2 linked regions of the Pueribacillus theae genome follow. The protein of the gene in region 1 interacts with the protein of each later gene in a pairwise test. Links are inferred from orthologs where the notes say so. Each region holds a gene or a part of one and is shown on either strand. Other genes may lie near its edges.

Region 1 (10,871 bases):
TAAAAGAGGGACAAGCATCTATTCAAATTTTTCCTCATTATTATGAAAGCGATGGGTTTTTTATTGCTTCATTACGAAAAAAACCTAGTTAAGGCGCGTGTATAGACGGATGCGCCCTTTAAGCAATGTGAGAGATAAGTGGATATCGTGTCGTCTGTGCAAGGCACAATTCGGAAGCCGGCTTGGATCATATTTTGAAGCAGACAGAAGGAGATGGGGTGAGAAGATGGAATCGATCTTTCGTACAGATACGGGTAAAATACGAACACTTAATGAAGACAGTGGGGGTCTGTTCTATAATAACGACAATTTGCTTGCAATTGTGGCAGATGGCATGGGTGGACACCAGGCCGGTGAAATCGCCAGCTCAATGGCTGTTTCATATTTGAAAGAACAATGGCAAAAGGCAGAGATAGAACTAAATCCCGCAAAAACGGAAGAATGGCTCGTAGAGAATGTCCAAAATACAAATAAGAAATTACTTGAATTTGCAAAAACTAACCCTGATTGTCGGGGAATGGGTACAACGGTAGTTTCTGTTATTTGCACGCCGAACTATGTCACGCTTGCACATATAGGCGACAGCCGCGTTTATCTTTTAAATGAAAATGGGTTTTCCTTGCTGACGGAAGATCATTCTCTTGTCAATGAGCTTGTTAAGAATGGCCAAATCTCAAAAGAAGAAGCGGAGCACCACCCCCGTAAACATGTTCTGCTTCGTGCTTTAGGAACTGAAGAACAAGTGGAAATCGATATTCGTTCAATCAGTTGGGAACCGAATGATGTTATTTTACTCTGTTCAGATGGTTTAACAAATAAAGTAGACGAAAAAGAGATTCAAAAAATTATCAGTTCTGACAGCTCCATTCCTTCCAAAGCTGAAGAGCTTATCTCTTTGGCCAATCAAGCCGGCGGTGACGATAACATTACGCTCATATTGATTAAGCACGGGTTTTCCAATAAAAAAAAGGTGAACGAATATGATTAATAAACGGTTAAATGAGCGATACAAGCTGCTTGAAGTCGTTGGTGACGGCGGAATGGCAATTGTATATAAAGCCAAAGATTTAATCCTAGACCGCATTGTGGCTGTGAAAGTGTTAAGAACGGAATTTTCGAATGATACCGAGTTCATTTTACGCTTTCGCCGTGAAGCTGAATCGGCAACGAGTTTATCCCATCCGAACATCGTTAATATTTTTGATGTTGGTGAAGAGGATCATGTATACTACATTGTCATGGAATATGTAGAAGGAAAAACGTTAAAAGAATACATACGCGAATCGGCGCCGCTGCCGATTGATGAAGCGCTTGCTATCACAAATAAAATTGCTTCCGCGATTCGCCATGCGCATGAAAACCATATTATCCACCGCGATATTAAACCGCACAATATTTTATTGACAGATAAAGGCGAAGTAAAGGTAACTGATTTTGGGATTGCGATGGCAATGACGTCTGCTACGATTACCCATACAAAATCCGTCCTCGGATCGGTTCATTATTTTTCGCCCGAACAGGCAAAAGGGAGCATAGCGAACGAAAAATCAGACATCTACTCTCTAGGTGTCGTTCTCTATGAAATGGTAACCGGGGTGCTGCCTTTTACCGGTGATTCACCAGTAACCGTGGCATTAAAACATTTACAGGACGATTTTACCCTGCCAAAACTGTTAAACAATGAAATCCCACAAAATGTTGAAAACATCATTTGTAAAGCGATGGAAAAAAATCCAATATTGCGTTACGATAACGTCGCTCAAATGCAGGAAGACTTGGCAGTGGCACTTGAACCGACGGTTGAACATCAACCTTTACAAAAAGGCATTGATGATAATGAAAAAACAAAAGTTCTGGCACCTGTTTCCTTAAACAACCATAAAAATAGCGACGGATCTTCTGCTTCGGACAAAGGCAAAGCGCCACCGAAACAAAAAAAAGAAAAAAAGAAGAAAAAAAGATATGTTTTTTTATCCGTTATCTTGCTGCTGCTTTTAGGAATAGGAGCTGCTGCGTTTGCCATCGTGCCATCTCTTTTTTATGTGAAGGATGTCTCTGTCCCAGACGTGACAGGCAAGACGTACTCTGAAGCTGTTGAACTGCTTGAAAAGAACCATTTAAAACCCGAGCGCGAAGAGGAACATCATCATGACGTGGAAGAAGAAAAAGTGATAAGGCAATCTCCTTCTCCAAAAACGATGGTGAAAGAAAACAGCCAAGTGACAGTCGTCGTAAGCCTAGGTAAAGAAAAACTGGTATTGGAAAACTTCGAAGGAAAGTCAAAGGAAAACGTTGAACGGATTGTAGAAGATATGGGTTTCAAAAATGTCGTTTGGAATGAAGAAAAATCGGATGAAGAAGCAGGGACAATCGTGTCACAATCACCGCAGGCTGGTGAGGAAATTGTCGTTGGCGAGACCGTTTTAACTTTAAGGTACAGCAGCGGAGTTCAAACGGTTGTACTCGATAATTTAATTGGAATGAGTAAAAACTCTGTTGACAAATATATGGAAAATAAAAACCTTAAAGCCGAGTATAAAGAGGAATTTTCCGATAAAGTCGATAAGAACCATGTCATTTCACAAGACCCCGATCCATATGTGGAATTAAATAAAGGCAGCAAAGTGAAAATCGTGCTCTCCAAAGGAGAAGCGCCTAAAAAATCTGATTATGTACCACCAGTTCAAGAGCATAAGCCTAACAAACCGTCGCCATCAGAGCAGGACAAAAAACAGCCAATAACGTTTGAAGTTTCGCAGCCTATTGAAATTGAGGATGGCAGAGAATTTGAGGTTGTTATACAGTATCAAGATGCAAAGAATAAAAATGGGATTGCAGCAAAAGAAACGATTTCCAAATCAAAAACATACACTTTTCCACTTACAGTGGCTCCTAATGGGCAAGCTTCTTTTCAGCTTATTTTAAACGGGGAAGAAATCAAAAATAAGACATACTCTTACAATGAAGCCAAAAAAATGGAGTGATGCAGCGATTATGACAGAAGGAAAAATTGTTAAATCGTTAAGCGGATTTTATTATGTTTTGTCAGAAAACGGCATTGTTTATCAATGCCGTGCGCGCGGCAACTTCCGCAAACGGAAAATCACTCCACTCGTTGGCGATGATGTTGAATTTGAAGCTGAAAACCTGACAGATGGGTATGTCTTAAATATACTCCCCCGTAAAAATGTATTGGTGCGCCCGCCCATTGCGAATGTCGATCAGGCTCTCGTCGTTTTCTCGGTGAAAGAACCTGATCTTAATTTGCAGCTCCTCGATAAATTTCTAGTGCATATTGAGGCAAACAGGATTGAGCCAGTCATATGCTTTACTAAAATCGATCTTCTTGGGGAGCATGAAACGAAAAACATGGACTCCGTGGCAGAAATCTATCAGTCAATAGGGTATCATGTTTTATTTTTATCTATGAAAGACAAGAAAACGAACGACAAAATCACTCCTTATTTGAAGGAAAAAATCACTGTAGTTGCGGGGCAATCAGGTGTCGGGAAATCATCATTGCTAAATTTGCTAAACCCTTCCTTAAAAATAGAAACCAACAGCATATCCAGCCATTTAGGGAGAGGAAAGCATACAACAAGGCATGTTGAACTTTTTTCTGTAGCAGGCGGATTGGTTGCTGATACGCCCGGCTTTAGTTCTCTCGCTTTCAGCCACTTTACCAAAGAAGAATTGTCCGATACGTTCATTGAAATAAGCAAAGCTGGTGAATATTGCAAATTCCGGGGCTGCACACATTTGGCTGAGCCGGGCTGCGCAGTAAAACAAGCTGTGGAGGATGGCGACATTGCGAAAAGCCGATACAGCCATTACGAAGCTTTTTTTAAAGAGATAAAAGAAACAAAAAGGAGGTATTAACTTTGGTTAAAATTGCTCCGTCTATTTTATCCGCGAATTTTTCAAAGTTGGGTGAAGAAATTAAAGAAGTAGAGGCAGGCGGCGCGGACTATATTCATGTCGATGTAATGGACGGCCACTTCGTACCGAATCTTACGATTGGGCCGCTTATTGTAGAAGCGATTCGTCCTATAACGTCTTTGCCGCTTGACGTACATCTTATGATTGAAAATCCTGATTTGTATATAAAAGATTTTGCCGAAGCGGGTGCAGACATCTTATCGGTACATGTTGAGGCATGTCCCCATTTGCACCGGTCAATCCAATTGATTAAAGAACAAGGGATTAAGGCAGGTGTTGTTTTAAATCCAGCGACACCCATTTCATCGATTCAGCATATTATTGAAGAGGTTGATTTAGTTCTATTGATGACAGTTAATCCCGGATTTGGAGGACAAAAATTTATTTCTTCTGTCATACCAAAAATGAAAGAACTGCACTCGCTTGTTAAGGAAAAAAGGTTATCAATTGATATTGAAATTGATGGCGGAGTAAATTCGGAAACAGCCTTAAGTTGTGTGGAAGCAGGGGCAAATGTGTTAGTAGCAGGCTCTGCTATCTTTAATCAAAGCGACCGAAAGTTGGCAATCCAGCAAATTCGGGACGCCGCTCAAACCGATTGACTTCTCCCGTATAAAATTGATTCTTATTCCTCCTTAATGAGCATATTTGTAGTAATAAAGAAAAAAGAGATGTTTAAAAAGTTCGTGTGGCGAATCAGTACTATTTTTGAATTCGTGAATATAATTTATTAGTGAACTCTTTTTTATACGATCATACGTGGGAAAGGCACCTTTTAAGGAGGGGTACGATGAAGTTTTATACCATTAAGCTGCCGAGATTTCTTGGAGGGTTTATTCGTGCGATAATTGGAACATTTAAAAAAGACTAAAAAGAAAAGCACCCAATTAGGTGCTTTTTCGCATTAGAGGATGTTCAAAAAGTCCGGAGGCTCACATGATGTGAGCCAGTTCGACGTTATCACAGGACGAGCTGCTTTTAGCCGAACATCTTAAGCTGTCGAATTTCTTCGTCAGCTTCGTTCTTGCGGTACTCACACGTATCCTTCAAACATACGCTCTGTTCAGCAGAACTTCGCTTCCTCGAGCTTCTCGGCTCTTTTTGTCCTCCTTTTTGAACACGCGATTTCAAGAAAAATTAGCAGAAGTTAAACTCTCTCCACTTTGCCGGATTTAAGAGCTCTGGCGGAAACCCAAACTCTTTTTGGCTTGCCGTCAACCATAATTCTTGCTCTTTGCAAATTGGCGCCCCATTTTCGCCTTGTTGAATTTAGGGCGTGAGAGCGTTTATTTCCAAAAGAAGTTTTGCGTCCAGTAATTGCGCATTTTGCCATATTGATAACCTCCCAGCGTACAGTGTTATACTGAACTATTTTACCATTGCCGCCGAAACAATGCAAGAAGCTCTGCGACTATACCAGTTGAACACAAGAATTTTGAACACAGTTGGTTTAAGTTTGGCAAGGATGCATTCAAGACACTTCGGGACCTTCCGGGCGATTGCAAGTAAAAACAATGTTGCCCGTACTCCAGTTCTCTTCGTTTCAATGCCCAAACTCAAAAGACTGCTATCAACTAGGCCAGTTACTAAGATAACTGTTAAAATTCTTCCAAGTATAGTAAAATACGTTAAGGAAGTTTTGATTTTAATTGAACTGGAATTAGGCTGAAAAGGAGGATGACTATGTCAATTGAGTTAAAAACCTCACAAGGACAAATTGATATTACGAAAGAAGTCATCGCTGCGATTGCCGGTGGAGCAGCAATCGATTGCTACGGTATTGTAGGGATGGCTTCTCAAAAACAGCTTAAAGACGGAATAACTGAATTGTTGGGAAAAGATAATTTCAGTAAAGGTATCGTCGTTCGGATTGATGGAGACAGTGTCCATATTGATATGTATATTATTGTAAGCTATGGTACGAAAATTTCGGAAGTAGCCCACAATGTGCAATCAACAGTGAAATATCAACTAGATAAAATGCTTGGGCTTGCAGTTGATTCTGTGAATATTTTTGTCCAAGGTGTACGTGTAACGACCACGTAGTTAGGAGGAAAATTTGTGGTATTGAACGAATTGGACGGAAAATATTTAAGACAGATGATATATCAGGCTGCAAGCCATCTATCTCAAAATAAAGAAAAAATTAACGCACTGAACGTATTCCCTGTTCCAGACGGGGATACGGGGACGAACATGGATTTAACATTTTCTTCTGGGGCAAATGAAATAAAAAAACATGCGAAAAACGAGATCAAAGACATCGCTTCCCATTTCGCAAAAGGCCTTTTAATGGGCGCGAGAGGAAATTCCGGGGTCATCTTATCGCAGCTTTTTCGTGGGTTTTCCAAAGCGGTTGAAGCAAAAGATGTTCTCCATTCGCTGGAATTTGCGCAAGCTTTGGAAAAAGGGGTTGAAACAGCATATAAAGCTGTGATAAAGCCTGTTGAAGGAACAATTTTAACAGTTGCAAAGGATGCCGCTAAAAAAGCTGTATCTACAGCAAAAAATACAAACGATATAACGGAAGTAATGAAAGAAACAGTTGCCGAGGCGAAAGCTTCACTATCTAGAACCCCCCAATTGCTGCCTGTTTTAAAAGAAGTAGGAGTGGTTGATTCGGGTGGACAAGGCCTTGTCGTTATTTACGAAGCTTTTTTAGCCGTTCTAGAGGGAAAGGACATAGCCGATGTTGAGACTGACGCTGTAAGCATGGAAGAAATGATTCGTGCCGAGCATCACAAAAATGCCCAATCACATATCCATACGGATGACATTGAATTTGGGTATTGTACAGAATTTATGATTCATTTTCGAGACTCAAAGCTTAAGGAACAGCCATTTGAAGAAGAAGCCTTCCGCAATAAATTAAGTAAGCTTGGAGATTCTCTTCTCGTTGTGGCAGATGATGAATTGGTTAAAGTCCACATCCACAGTGAATATCCAGGTGAATTGCTCACATATGCACAGAGATACGGTGAATTAATTAATATTAAAATCGACAACATGCGTGAACAGCATAGCAGTATTGTTCAACGTGAGGAAGCCGCGAATGTTAAAAAGGCCAACACTGAAGCCAATATTGAAAAAGAGAAAGAACGTTTCGGCTTTGTAACGGTTGCCGCCGGTAAAGGGTTGGTTGAATTATTTAAAGGCCTTGGGAATACAGAAGTGATATTCGGCGGCCAAACAATGAACCCGAGTACCGAAGATATAGTGCAAGCAATTGAAAAAATAAATGCCGAAACTGTTTTTGTTTTGCCGAATAATGGTAACATTATGATGGCAGCGGAACAGGCGGCGAAAGTAGCTTCAAGCCATGTTAAAATAATTCCAACGAAAACAATTCCACAAGGCATTGCCGCGCTGTTTGCGTTCAATCCTGATCTAGACGATAAAATGAACGAGAAGGCCATGAAAGCGGCCATGAGCAATGTAAAATCCGGACAAGTGACGTATGCGGTCCGCGATACAGCAATCGATCGCATTCAAATTAAAGAAAACGATTTTTTAAGCATCTCAGAAGGCAAAATTGTATCGACAGCACCAACAAGCGAAGAAGCTGCCAAAAATCTTTTAAACGAAATGATAACCGATGATAATGAACTTGTAACCATCATTTACGGCGAAAATATAAGCGAGGCGGAGACGGAAGTACTTGAGGAGTATATAAACGAAAACTTTTCTTTTATGGATGTCGAAATACAAAACGGCATGCAGCCGGTTTATTCCTATATCATAGCTGTTGAATAAAGTAAGACTTATCAGAGATTAGCGTCTACACTTCTTCGATTCCTCGAAGTCTTAGAGTAAGGGTCTTTCGGACAGTTGCGGCGTGATAAAATTATTTTTTCCTACCTTTGCCCGGGTAGGATTTTTTCTAATTAATAGCGGGGGAAATGCAATGAAGTTAAATCAACCAGTCAATACAATAAAAGGGATTGGCGACGAATTGGAAAATGACCTCAATTCCCTTGGCATTCATACAATTAAGGACATGCTTGAATATTTTCCTTACCGGTATGAAGATAATGAATTAAGCAACCTGGAGGATGTCAAGCATGGTGACAGTGTTACATTGGAAGGACAAGTTCAAAATACCCCTAATGTGCGCTATTACGGAGGGAAAAAGTCAAAGTTAACCGCAAGAATCCTTGTCGGCCGAATTCTTATCAATGCTGTTATTTTTAATCGGGCTTTTTTGAAGAAAAGCTTAACCCCCGGTAAGACTGTTACGATCTCAGGAAAATGGGATCAACATCGAATGACAGTTACGGTTGACAACATTGAACTTTCTTCCTTTTCGAATGATCGTGCAATCAAACCGATCTATTCATTAAAAGAAGGGATCTACCAAAAGCAGTTCAGAAGGTTTATCGAATCTGCTCTCTTAATCGGTATCGACGATATGGAAGAATTGCTTCCGGGCTTTATACAAAAAAAATATAAACTGTATTCAAAGCGGGAAGCTATTCAAGCGATTCATTTCCCTAAAAACCATACGCAGTTAAAGCAAGCAAGAAGGCGGATTGTATATGAAGAATTGTTGTTATTTCAATTAAAAATGCAGGCGCTGCGCAAGTTTGAAAGAGAGAATAGCAAAGGAACAGCCAAACAATTTTCGCATGAGGAACTGAAAAAGATGGTTGGCTTGCTTCCTTTTGAACTTACCGTTTCCCAACATAACGTATTGAAAGAGATTCTAACAGATCTTCGCTCTCCTTATCGGATGAACCGCCTATTGCAAGGTGATGTTGGATCCGGAAAAACGGTAATCGCTGCGATCACGTTATATGCCGCCGTTTTAGCTGGATACCAGGGAGCACTTATGGTTCCTACTGAAATATTGGCCGAACAGCACATGGAGTCATTGCAGCAGCTTCTAGCTTCCCATAACATTTCGATTGCATTGTTGACAAGTTCGGTAAAAGGGAAAAGAAGAGAAGACATTCTCTCTCGCTTAAAAGCCGGGGATATTCAAATCATCGTCGGAACCCATTCCTTGATTCAGGAAGATGTGAATTTCCATCATTTAGGCCTCGTTATTACAGACGAACAACATCGGTTCGGCGTTAACCAAAGACGGGCATTAAAAAGCAAAGGGCTTTCGCCGGACGTTCTGTTCATGACAGCGACACCGATTCCAAGAACCCTTGCCATCACCGCTTTTGGGGACATGGATATTTCAGCGATAACAGAATTGCCCGCAGGCAGGAAGCCAATTGAAACCTATTGGGTAAAGGATAGCATGTTAGAACGGGTCTATGGATTTTTGAATAAAGAAATTGCAGCCGGCAGGCAAGCCTATGTCATTTGCCCGTTAATTGAGGAATCGGATAAATTGGATGTTCAAAATGTCATTGATGTTCATGAAGAGATTGTCCATCACTTTCCGGATTTTAAGGTAGGCCTGATGCATGGCCGATTAACAAACGAGGAAAAAGAAACGGTGATGCGGCAATTCAGCGAAAATAATATTCAAATCCTTGTCTCTACAACAGTCGTTGAAGTCGGGGTGAATGTTCCAAATGCTTCCTTAATGATTATTTACGATGCTGAGCGTTTCGGTTTAGCACAGCTTCACCAACTCCGGGGACGCGTTGGGCGAGGCAGTTCCCAATCGTATTGCATATTAATCGCCAATCCGAAAAGCGAAGAAGGCAAAGAACGAATGAGAGTGATGACTGAAACGAATGACGGTTTTTTATTGTCGGAAAAAGACTTGAAAATTCGTGGCCCCGGCGATTTTTTTGGACAAAAACAAAGCGGCATCCCGCAATTTAAAGTCGCTGATTTGGTTCATGACTACAGGGCATTGGAAGTTGCCCGAGATGATGCAAAACAATTCATCGAATCCGAAAGCTTTTGGACAGAGCCTGCTTTTGAAAAACTTCGTCACTACCTTTCAAATGAAGAGTTTATCAAAGGAGAAAAATTGGATTAGCTTATTGATAAAACAGATTATTTATTATATATTGCTATTAGTACCTAGTCATAAGATAGATGCTAACACATCTATCTTTGGAGGTTAGAAGTGAGAAGTTGGATTTGTGCAAATTTGCGAACAACCAATTTATACTTTTTATTTTTCGCTTAAATTAGGTGGGAATAATCGATGAAACGAAGTAAAAAAGACAGGCAGCGGCTACTAAAAAAAACAATTGCCGAAACCCCTTTTATAACAGATGAGGAATTGGCGGAAAAATTCCAAGTCAGCATTCAGACGATACGACTCGATCGCCTCGAACTATCAATCCCGGAATTGCGCGAACGGATTAAAAATGTAGCTGTCCAACATCTTGACAAAGTAAAATCCCTCCCATTAGACGAAGTGATCGGGGAGGTCATTGATCTTCAGCTTGATGAAAGCGCCATTTCTATTCTCGAAATTAAAAGGGAGCATGTTTTTTCACGAACAAAAATTGCCAGAGGGCATCACTTATTTGCGCAGGCGAATTCTTTAGCTGTAGCTGTTATTGATGATGAGCTAGCATTAACAGCCAGCGCAAATATTCGTTTCAAGCGGCAAGTAAAAGAAGGGGAAAGAGTTGTCGCAAAAGCAAAAGTGATTAAAAAAAATAAATCTCGTACGGTTGTTGAGGTACGAAGTTATGTAGAGCAAGAGCTTGTTTTTTCCGGTGAGTTTATGATGTTCCGTAAAGACCAAGTAAAGGAAGGATGAACGTTTTTGAAAATAGCCATCGATGTAATGGGGGGAGACAATGCACCTGAAGCGCCAATCGCCGGCGTGATGGCTGCCCTTGAAGTTTTTCCGCATATCGAATTTATTTTAGTCGGCAATGAAAAAAAAATTACGCCTAATTTACCGAAAAGCGAAAGGATTTCAATTATACATACAGAAGAAATAATCGAACCTGATGATGAACCCGTCAAGGCTGTCAGAAGAAAAAAAAATGCGTCGATGGTTCTTG
Region 2 (11,014 bases), on another replicon or contig:
CGAAAAAATCGTTGAAAACGATCTTGAGCTGTTAGCTGAAAAGAAATGGAATGACATTGCTGCCAAATATAATGTTTCTTTAAAAGAAGTGCAAGCCTCCGCAGATCTCGTTCTTTCACTCAATCCAAAACCAGGGGCGGCGCTCGGAGAAGGAAAGCCAAGATACTTATTTCCCGACATTACAGTTGAAAAAGTTGAAGGTGAGTATCTCGTTACATTAAATGATTATATGCTTCCAACGATCCATCTTAACCGCCAGTATCAATATATGCTTTCACAAGCAGGGAAAACGGAAGCAGAGCAATACATGAATGAAAAATACAGCAGAGTGATGTGGCTCATCCGAAGCATCGAGCAGCGGAGGATGACATTGCTTCGGCTGTCAGAAGCCATCGTCAAACATCAAAAGGAATTTCTTGAAAAAGGGGTGCTTCACCTGAAGCCGATGACGCTGAAAGAAATTGCCGATGAAATTGATGTCCACGAATCAACGGTAAGCCGTGCGGTGAAACATAAAGTGATCCAAACCCCGAAAGGGATTTATGAATTGAAAGATTTCTTTACATCAAAAGTCGAGTCCGCCGATGGAGAAGGAGCTTCATCCAGAGCCGTAAAGCATGTGATGCAAACGTTAATTGATGGTGAAGATAAATATAAACCACTCTCTGATCAGAAAATTGTTGATTTATTAAAAGGAGAGGGGATTAAAATATCGCGGCGAACCGTTGCCAAATATCGGGAAGAAATGAATATTCCATCTTCATCAAAAAGAAAGCGGTTCCAATAGGGCTTCAACGAGAAAGGAACATGAATAGTGGAAGAAATGCAAGTCTATTTTTATACAAAAGAAAATTGTCCGTTGTGCGACGAAGCGGAACAAATTCTGCGAACATTACAGGACGATTTTTCATATACGATAAACAAAATTGATATTTATACAGATGACAGCTTGCTCGAAACCTACCAAATCCGAATTCCGGTCATCGAAGTATCCGGCCAAGTGATCGCGGAAGGGATTGTGACAGAAACAGAAATAACGGGCGCGCTTCGAAAAATTATCCATGATAAAAATAGGACTGAATAAAAAGAGGAAAATGCCGATTTTTCTCTTTTTTTGTTTCGTTTTTCGTCGAATTTCATAGTTGCGAAATCGAATTTAATAAACGTATAATAAGAAGCAGTGCAACTGGATAGGGGGGTACTTTGTTTTTGAATAAGAAAACACTTCATGATATAGATTGGAAAGGGAAAATCGTTTTTTGTCGGGTGGACTTCAATGTGCCGATGGAAAACGGTGAAGTAGCCGATAATACGAGAATTACAGCCTCATTGCCTACGATTGAATATTTATGCAGCAAGGGAGCGAAAGTTATCCTGGCAAGCCACCTTGGAAGGCCAAAAGGAAAAGTTGTTGAAGAATTGCGGCTTGATCCTGTCGCAAAAAGGGTATCTGAGTTAATCGGAAAAAAGGTGGCAAAGACTGATGCTGTTTATGGAAGCGAAGTAACGGAAGCGATTAAGAAGCTCGCTGAAGGCGACATGTTAATGCTTGAAAACGTCCGCTTTGAGCCAGGGGAAGAAGCGAACGATCCAGCGCTTTCAAAACATTTTGCCGAGATGGCTGATCTCTATGTAAATGATGCGTTCGGTGTTGCCCACCGTGCCCATGCATCAACAGCAGGCGTTGCAGAACGCTTGCCAGCCGTTGCCGGATTTTTAATGGAAAAAGAAATTGAAGCGCTCAGCAAGGCGCTCACGAATCCGGATCGTCCGTTTACTGCCATTATCGGCGGGGCAAAAGTAAAAGACAAAATTAATGTCATCGATCATTTGCTGGATATTGTAGACAATTTAATTATCGGGGGTGGATTAGCCAATACGTTTCTGAAAGCACGCGGGTTGAATATTGGCGATTCACTGTTTGAAGAAGATAAAATTTCGCTCGCGGCCAACTTGCTTGAAAAAGCGGAGAATAAACAAGTGAACTTCTATATGCCTGAAGATGTCATCGTAGCGGATCGTTTTGCAAATGACGCAAATACGAAAGCGGTCTCGATTGATGAAATTCCGGACGGCTGGCAAGCGCTCGATATTGGCCCTAAAACGAGCGCGAAGTACAGAGAAGTTATCCTTCACTCAAAGCTTGCCGTATGGAACGGACCGATGGGTGTTTTTGAAATGGATGCCTTTGCAGAAGGTTCAAAAGCGGTCGCTGAAGCGTTCAAAGATGCAAAAGATACATATACGATTATCGGCGGCGGCGATTCAGCCGCGGCGATTGAAAAGTTCGGTTATACGGACGCTGTCGATCATATTTCAACAGGCGGTGGCGCTTCGCTTGAATTTATGGAAGGAAAGGAACTTCCCGGTGTGAAAGCGCTCGATGATAAATAACAACGGAAAGAGAAATCGGCGAACGTGCCGATTTCATTTCACTTAGAATCAAAAAGAAGGTGAAGAACGTGCGGAAACCAATTATTGCCGGCAACTGGAAAATGTACAAAACCGTTGATGAAGCAAAGCGTTTCGCTGAAGAAGTAAAAGAGCGGATTCCTTCTGCTGAAGCGATTGACTCTGTCATCTGTGTGCCCGCGATTGCATTAGACAGCCTTGTCAAAGAAGCGGCAGGCACCGATTTGAAAATTGGCGCGCAGACAATGCATTGGGAAAAAGAGGGCGCTTATACCGGTGAAATCAGTCCAAGCCAATTGAACGCACTCGGCGTTGAATACGTCATTATCGGGCATTCCGAACGCCGTGCGATGTTTGGGGAAACAGACGAAACCGTAAATAAAAAAGTAAAGGCGGCCATACGCCATAGCCTCCATCCGATTGTTTGTGTCGGAGAGTCTATTGAAGTGAGAAAAGGCGGCCAAACGACAGCCGTTGTGCGCAGTGAAATTGAAAAAGCATTCCATGGTTTAGGTGAAGAGGAAGCGAGCCGTATCGTTGTCGCATATGAGCCGATTTGGGCAATTGGAACAGGCGAGAGCGCCACACCTGAAGACGCGGACAACGTGTGTGAAACGATTCGGAACGTGCTAAGCGAGCTTTATTCAGAAACAACGGCGAACAGCATCCGCATTCAATACGGCGGCAGTGTGAATGAAAAGAATATCGACTCGATCTTGGCCATGCCGCATATTGACGGGGCGCTTGTTGGAGGGGCGAGCCTTGATCCCGAATCATTTTTAAATTTGTTAGGAGCGGTGAAACGTGTCTAAACAACCTGTAGCACTTATTATTCTTGACGGTTTTGCGCTAAGAGACGAGCAACAAGGCAACGCGGTCAAACAGGCGAAAAAGCCAAACTTCGACAAATATTGGAATGAATACCCGCATGCCGCGTTAACCGCTTGCGGCGAAGCGGTCGGGCTTCCCGAAGGGCAAATGGGAAACTCTGAAGTCGGCCATATGAACATCGGTGCCGGACGCATCGTTTATCAAAGCTTGACAAGAATCAATATGGCGATCCGTGATGGGGAGTTTTTTGAAAACCAAGCACTTTTAGGCGCGATGGATCACGTGAAAGCATCTGGGACAAACCTGCACCTTTTTGCCTTGTTATCGGACGGCGGCATCCATAGCCATAATCAGCACATTTACGCTTTGCTTGGCATGGCAGCGAAAAATGGCGTTGAAAATGTTTATGTCCATGCATTTTTAGATGGACGCGACGTTCCCCCTAAATCAGCGTTAGGCTACATCGAAGAACTCGAAAAGAAAATGGCCGAAACCAGTGTTGGCAAGATTGCTACACTGTCGGGACGTTATTATGCGATGGATCGCGATAAAAGATGGGAACGAGTCGAGAAAACGTATCGTGCAATGGTTTACGGTGAGGGGCCTGCCTATACCGATCCCAAACAGGCGGTGGAGCTGTCATATGATGAAGGAATTACTGATGAATTTGTCATCCCTTCCGTCATTACCGATGCAAATGGCAGCCCAACGGCAACGATTAAAGACAATGATGCCATTATTTTTGTAAACTTCAGGCCGGATCGGGCGATTCAGCTTTCACAAGTTTTTACAAACGATGAATTTAACGGATTTAATCTTGGGAAGGGGTTCCCAAGAAACCTCCATTATGTATGTATGACACACTTTAGCGATACAGTAAACGGAGAAGTTGCTTTTCCGCCGATTAGTTTGGACAATACGTTAGGCGAAACGGTTTCCAAGTTAGGATTAACGCAGCTTCGCATTGCGGAAACGGAGAAATACCCGCATGTTACGTTCTTTTTCAGCGGTGGACAAGAAGAGGAATTCCCTGGCGAGGATCGGATTTTGATTGATTCACCGAAAGTGGCAACGTATGATTTGAAGCCTGAAATGAGTGCGTATGAAGTGACCGATGCACTCCTTGCGGAAATCAATGCGGATAAATATGACCTCATTATTTTAAATTTTGCCAATCCGGATATGGTCGGCCATTCAGGAATGCTTAAACCGACAATCCGTGCGGTGGAAGCAGTTGATGAGTGTTTAGGAAAAATTGTGGATCTCATTATTCAAAAGGGCGGCTCCGCGATTATCACGGCTGATCACGGGAATGCAGACGAAGTGGTAACGCTTGAAGGCAAACCAATGACTGCCCACACAACGAATCCTGTGCCTGTTATTGTGACGAAAAAAGGAGTAGAATTAAGGAATGACGGCATCCTTGCTGATCTTTCTCCAACCCTCTTGCACCTTTTGAACAAAGATCAGCCGAAAGAAATGACAGGAAAATCGTTAATAAAATAAGAGATGAACAAGGAGTGTTTCGAATGTCTATCATTGCTGATGTGTACGGCCGCGAAGTACTTGATTCCCGTGGAAACCCGACAGTTGAAGTTGAAGTTGTGCTGGAATCGGGCGCAGTCGGAAGAGCGCTAGTTCCGAGCGGTGCTTCCACAGGTGAATATGAAGCAGTGGAACTTCGCGACGGCGACAAAAATCGTTATTTAGGAAAAGGTGTTTTAAAAGCAGTCGACAATGTAAACAAGCTAATCGCTCCGGCAATCATTGGTTATGATGCATTGGATCAGCTTGGCGTTGATGAAGCGCTGCTCGAACTTGATGGCACAAACAATAAAGAAAAGCTTGGAGCAAATGCGATTTTGGGCGTTTCGATGGCTGTTGCGAGAGCGGCGGCAGATTACCTTGGGCTTCCGCTTTATGTTTATTTGGGCGGCTTTAACGCAAAGCAGCTTCCTGTCCCAATGATGAATATTTTAAATGGCGGCGAGCACGCCGATAATAACGTTGATATTCAAGAATTTATGATTATGCCTGTCGGAGCGGAGACGTTCGCTGAAGCGCTGCGCTGCGGCGTAGAAATTTTCCATTCGCTGAAAGCTGTACTGAAAGGCAAGGGGTACAACACCGCGGTCGGTGATGAAGGCGGTTTTGCGCCGAATTTAGCTTCGAATGAAGAAGCCCTCCAAACGATTATGGATGCCATTGAAAAAGCGGGATACAAGGCAGGAGAAGAAGTAAAGCTTGCGATGGATGTTGCGTCATCGGAAATGTATAAAGACGGAAAATATCATCTTGCCGGCGAAGGTTTAGTGAAAACATCCGATGAAATGATCGATTTCTATGAAGAACTCATTTCAAAATATCCAATCGTATCCATTGAAGACGGACTTGATGAAAATGATTGGGAAGGCTGGAAGAAATTAACTGACCGCCTTGGCGGCAAAGTCCAGCTCGTTGGAGACGACTTGTTCGTTACAAATACAGAAAAGCTGTCTGAAGGCATTGAAAAAGGGATCGGCAACTCCATTTTAATTAAAGTAAACCAAATCGGTACGTTAACAGAAACGTTTGATGCCATTGAAATGGCGAAACGTGCAGGCTATACTGCTGTCATCTCGCATCGTTCAGGTGAAACGGAAGACAGCACGATTGCGGATATTGCAGTTGCGGCAAATGCCGGCCAAATTAAAACAGGTGCACCGTCAAGAACCGACCGGGTCGCAAAATACAACCAATTGCTCAGAATCGAAGATGAGCTTGCATCTGTTGCTCAATATCCAGGAACAAACGCTTTCTATAATTTAAAGTAAGCAAGCCTCTGTACAGAGGCTTCTCTTTTTGATACATTCATTAGTAAGAGTCTCGTATGAATGGGAGGAAATACGATGCATACTGTTGCTTTGGTCTTGCTTGTTATCGTAGCGATTTGCTTAATTGGAGTCATCCTTTTGCAGCAAGGAAGAAGCGCTGGCCTGTCTGGTGCCATTTCCGGCGGAGCGGAACAGCTCTTTGGCAAACAAAAAGCGCGCGGTATTGATGCGCTATTGGTTCGGATTACAGTGGTTCTTTCTGTTTTGTTTTTCCTTTTGGCGATAGCCGTAGCTTATTTAGTGTAAAATGTTATTCAAAAAGTTTCGGGGTTTACATGACAAACCAGTTCAACGTTACTTTTATAGACTTTTGTTTAGCAGCAGGTTTTTCCCTGCTGTTTTTTAATATGAATTTGGGGAAAAGTACGATTAGGAGTATACGAGGAGGAGATCCATATGAGAATTATTCCGCCAAAGCCATTTACATTTGAAGCAGGAGAGCGCGCCGTGCTGCTTTTGCACGGGTTTACCGGAAATACAGCAGACGTCCGGATGCTTGGCCGCTATTTGCAAAAACGGGGGTATACATGCCATGCACCGCTTTATAAAGGGCACGGCGTTCCGCCTGAAGAACTTGTGAAAACAGGGCCTGAAGACTGGTGGCAGGACGTGATGGAAGGCTATCAATTTTTGAAAGATCAGGGGTATGAAGAAATTGCTGTCGGCGGCCTTTCGCTTGGCGGAGTTTTTTCACTGAAATTGGGTTACACTGAAAACGTAAAGGGACTTTTTACAATGTGTTCCCCAACAACATTTAAGAGCGAGGAATTGATGTTTGAAGGGGTTGTCCGCTATGCGAAGGAATATAAAGAGCTTGAAGGAAAACCGAAAGAGCAAGTTGAAGAAGAAATGGAAGCCTTTCGCAAAACGCCAATGGCAACGCTGAAGCAGTTGCAGGAGCTTAATTTGGAAGTAAGGGACGGATTGAAGAAAATTTCTGTTCCGGTTTTTGTTGCCCAAGGACGCCTAGACCAAGTGATTAATACGGAAAGCGCAGATGAAATCTACAACGGTGTCGGCTCTGAAAATAAAACAATCAAATGGTATGAAGAGTCTGGCCATGTCATTACGCTTGGGAAAGAAAAGGAACAGCTTCAAGAGGATGTTTATGCGTTTTTAGAAGGCCTTGATTGGCAAAGCAAGTAGCACTTATGCATCAAATCTTTATTCCGATCGTTTACATAGCTTTAAATTAGTTAAACATAGAAAAAAGGAGGGTGAAAGATTGAATAAAGAGAAAGCTGATCAAATCCTGGCATTTATGCGTGAAGAAGCATACAAGCCGCTTACAGTAGGGGAACTAGAAGAAGCGTTTGGCTTAAGCGATTCAAGTGAATTCAAAGATTTTGTCAAGACACTGAATTACTTAGAAGATAACGGATTGATTGTAAGAACGAGAAGCAATCGCTATGGCGTTCCAGAGCGAATGAACTTACTGAAGGGGAAGGTGCAAGGAAACGCAAAAGGATTTGCCTTCATCATACCAGAAGAAGACGGATTGCCTGATGTGTATGTTACCCAGTCCGATTTAAATGGAGCGATGAATTCAGATACGGTTATCGTTCGCTTGAACCAAAAATCATCCGGAACAAGGCCTGAAGGCGTCGTTATACGCATTGTTGAACGGGGTATTCAAGAGGTTGTCGGTACATACACTGACAGCAAGCATTTCGGTTTCGTTATTGCAGATGACAAACGGATTCCGAATGACATTTTCATACCAAAGGAAGCTTCAAACGGGGCGGTAGATGGCCATAAAGTTGTCGTCAAGCTGACGAAATACCCTGAAGGCAGAATGAGCGCCGAAGGGGAAGTTGTTGACATTCTTGGGCATAAAAATGACCCCGGCATCGACATTCTTTCAATTATTTACAAGTATGGCCTGGCGCGGCAATTTCCTGAAGAAGCCATTGAGCAGGCAAATCGGACACCGGATGAAATTAGTGAAAACGATCTGAAAGGGCGGCGCGATCTGCGATTCGAAACGATCGTGACCATTGACGGTGAAGATGCGAAAGATTTGGATGACGCTGTCCATGTCAAGAAGCTTGACAACGGAAACTATTTGCTCGGTGTCCATATCGCGGACGTCTCTCATTATGTAACAGAAGGATCTCCGATTGATAAAGAAGCTTATGAACGCGGGACGAGTGTCTACCTTGTTGATCGTGTCATCCCGATGATTCCGCACCGGCTGTCAAATGGCATTTGCAGCTTGAATCCACAAGTAGACCGGCTGGCGATTTCATGCGAAATGGAAATTACGCCGGACGGCGCCGTTGTAAAACATGATATTTTTCCAAGTGTCATCAGAACGACAGAGCGGATGACGTATACGAACGTGCGGAAAATCTTGGAAAAAGAAGACGATGCTGTATTGAAAAAGTATGAACCGCTCGTGCCGTTTTTTGAAGAGATGGGAGAACTGGCGGAAATTCTGCGCAACAAACGAATGAAGCGAGGCGCGATTGACTTTGACTTCAATGAAGCAAAAGTTATTGTAGACGAAGACAGCAATCCGGTTGATGTCGTGATCCGTGAGCGCTCCGTTGCCGAACGGCTGATCGAAGAATTTATGCTTGCTGCAAACGAAACGATTGCCGAGCATTTTCATTGGCTGAATATCCCTTTTCTATACAGAATTCATGAAGAACCGAACGAGGAAAAGCTGGCTAAGTTCTTTGAATTCATTACGAACTTCGGCTATGTCGTCAAAGGAAGCGCAAATGACATCCACCCTAGAGCGCTTCAGCAATTGCTTGAAGAGGTGAAGGATGAACCGGAAGAAGCTGTCATTAGTACGGTCATGCTGCGTTCGATGAAGCAGGCGAAATACGATCCGAAGAGCCTTGGGCATTTCGGCCTTTCCACCGATTTTTATACACATTTTACATCGCCAATCCGCCGATATCCTGACTTGGTTGTACATCGCCTTATCCGAACGTACTTATTTGAAAATAAAATGGACGGGAACACACAAGAAAAATGGAATGAAAAGCTGCCGGAAATTGCACGGCATTCTTCCGAGCGCGAACGGCTTGCTGTCGATGCCGAACGCGAAACGGATGATTTGAAAAAAGCGCAGTATATGGAAGACAAAATCGGTCAGGAATTTGACGGGATTATTAGCGGCGTCACGAACTTTGGCATCTTTGTTGAGCTCCCGAATACAATTGAAGGGCTTGTCCACGTTAGTTATTTAACGGACGACTATTACCGCTATGATGAACGCCATTATGCAATGATTGGGGAGCGGACAGGCAACGTTTTTCGTATTGGTGATGAAATTAGTGTTCGAGTCTTAAATGTGAACGTTGAAGAGCATTCCATTGATTTCGAAGTCGTTGGCATGAAAAAAACCCGCAAATCTGCTGCGAAAGATCGGCCGAAAGTTATTCAAGGCGGACAGCGGAGGCCGAAGCCAAAGCCAAAGGGAAAGAAAAAAGAAAAGCCAAACGAAAAGCCTTTTTATCATAACGTCGCAAAAAAGAAAAAGAAGAAAAAACGTTGACGGGAAACCCTCTGTGCCGAAGGGTTTCCCTTGACTATCTTTGACCAATTCGGTATAATATGTAAACAGCGTTGATTGTGGGGAGGCGGAACTTATGACAAAAGGAGAAGGAAATGTCATTGCGCAAAATAAAAAAGCGCGGCACGATTATTTTATCGAAGAAACGTATGAAGCGGGCATTGTGCTTCAAGGTACAGAAATTAAGTCGATTCGCGCAAGGCGGGTGAACTTGAAAGATTCCTTCGCCAAAATTCAAAACGGTGAGATGGTGCTTTTAAATATGCATATCAGCCATTACGAACAAGGCAACCGTTACAACCACGATCCATTAAGAACGCGAAAACTGCTGTTGCACCGCAAAGAAATCGATAAGCTGATTGGCAAAACAAAAGAACAAGGCTACTCGATCATTCCGCTGAAAATTTACATTAAAAACGGTTTTGCAAAAGTGTTGCTCGGTGTTGGTAAGGGTAAGAAAAAATACGACAAGCGTGAAGACCTTAAACAAAAAGCTGCTAAACGCGAAATCGAAAGAGCCTTCAGGGAAAGGCAAAAAATGTAAACAGAAGCATACTTTTCATTTGGAATCAATGGAAAGCCATGTTATAATAAACGTTGCAACTCTAAATGTGGTTTGAGGTTTATATGTTTTTTCTAACATCCAACCTCTAACACTTCATCCATTTTTCATGGATGAAAAATTAGAAGCGAGAAGTTCGAGGAAGCGAAGTTCTGAGGAACGGAGCGTATGTTTGAAGGATACGCGAGTACCGCAAGAACGAAGCTGACGAAGAAATTCGACGCTTATCATTTTTCAGGGGGACGTTTAGGATTCGACAGGGGTAGGTCGAGCTTGTATTGCGAGCCGAGTTGGAGAACTCGTTAATAGCTCCAAAGCCAATAATAACTGGCAAAGAAAACAACAACCTCGCTTTAGCTGCGTAATAGCACTTTAGCGGTTCCTCCCTCCATCGCCCATGTGGTAGGGTAAGGGACTCACTCTTAGTGGGCTACGCCGGAGGCCGCCGTCTGAGGCCAAAGGAAGAGACCAATCAGACTAGCTGCTTGGAAGCCTGTCAGCAGGCTGAATAGCTAGCGAAATACGAATATGCTGACTACGCTCGTAGATATGCAAGTGGCGATGCCCTTGGACGTGGGTTCGATTAGGAAATAGTCGCCTTGTATGGCAACATACAAGTGAAAATCCGGCTTTATCGGTGAAACCTAACCTAAATTTAACAACGTTAAATTTAATACGGCAATACCGAGCGGTATGTGGAGCAATCCAACAGCCGTGTATCGACTTATAGGCTGCCAAATTTGGTAGTACTAGGATGCGAAATTCTGCTTTAGCAAATTTATAGTTCGCATAAGACGCCGGAGGACC

What was found.
Region 2: the proteins of rpe (region 1) and eno interact in binary tests that used the Escherichia coli proteins (3 or more experiments, as listed by UniProt). The link is inferred for Pueribacillus theae from one-to-one orthologs.

What each region holds. Positions count from the first base shown.
Region 1 is NZ_QCZG01000001.1:156,004-166,874, forward strand. The notes cover bases 2,940-5,711. They hold rpe (ribulose-phosphate 3-epimerase), read left to right. Parts: upstream 2,940-3,881; coding sequence 3,882-4,541; downstream 4,542-5,711. Other genes in these bases: pknB (Stk1 family PASTA domain-containing Ser/Thr kinase), read left to right, coding at 2,940-2,984; rsgA (ribosome small subunit-dependent GTPase A), read left to right, coding at 2,995-3,879; spoVM (stage V sporulation protein SpoVM), read left to right, coding at 4,730-4,810; rpmB (50S ribosomal protein L28), read right to left, coding at 5,087-5,272; DCC39_RS00825 (Asp23/Gls24 family envelope stress response protein), read left to right, coding at 5,623-5,711. Also shown: 16S rRNA (cytosine(967)-C(5))-methyltransferase RsmB, read left to right, coding at 1-92; DCC39_RS00795 (Stp1/IreP family PP2C-type Ser/Thr phosphatase), read left to right, coding at 227-988; more of pknB, read left to right, coding at 981-2,939; more of DCC39_RS00825, read left to right, coding at 5,712-5,985; DCC39_RS00830 (DAK2 domain-containing protein), read left to right, coding at 6,001-7,692; ATP-dependent DNA helicase RecG, read left to right, coding at 7,844-9,883; transcription factor FapR, read left to right, coding at 10,055-10,621; phosphate acyltransferase PlsX, read left to right, coding at 10,628-10,871. UniProt on the Escherichia coli protein: Catalyzes the reversible epimerization of D-ribulose 5-phosphate to D-xylulose 5-phosphate.
Region 2 is NZ_QCZG01000007.1:15,909-26,922, reverse strand. What follows is about bases 4,000-6,914. They hold eno (phosphopyruvate hydratase), read left to right. Parts: upstream 4,000-4,772; coding sequence 4,773-6,056; downstream 6,057-6,914. Other genes in these bases: DCC39_RS04920 (alpha/beta hydrolase), read left to right, coding at 6,513-6,914; secG (preprotein translocase subunit SecG), read left to right, coding at 6,132-6,362; gpmI (2,3-bisphosphoglycerate-independent phosphoglycerate mutase), read left to right, coding at 4,000-4,749. Also shown: rpoN (RNA polymerase factor sigma-54), read left to right, coding at 1-787; DCC39_RS04950 (glutaredoxin family protein), read left to right, coding at 824-1,084; DCC39_RS04945 (phosphoglycerate kinase), read left to right, coding at 1,210-2,394; tpiA (triose-phosphate isomerase), read left to right, coding at 2,463-3,224; more of gpmI, read left to right, coding at 3,217-3,999; more of DCC39_RS04920, read left to right, coding at 6,915-7,262; rnr (ribonuclease R), read left to right, coding at 7,378-9,627; SsrA-binding protein SmpB, read left to right, coding at 9,722-10,189. UniProt on the Escherichia coli protein: Catalyzes the reversible conversion of 2-phosphoglycerate (2-PG) into phosphoenolpyruvate (PEP). It is essential for the degradation of carbohydrates via glycolysis.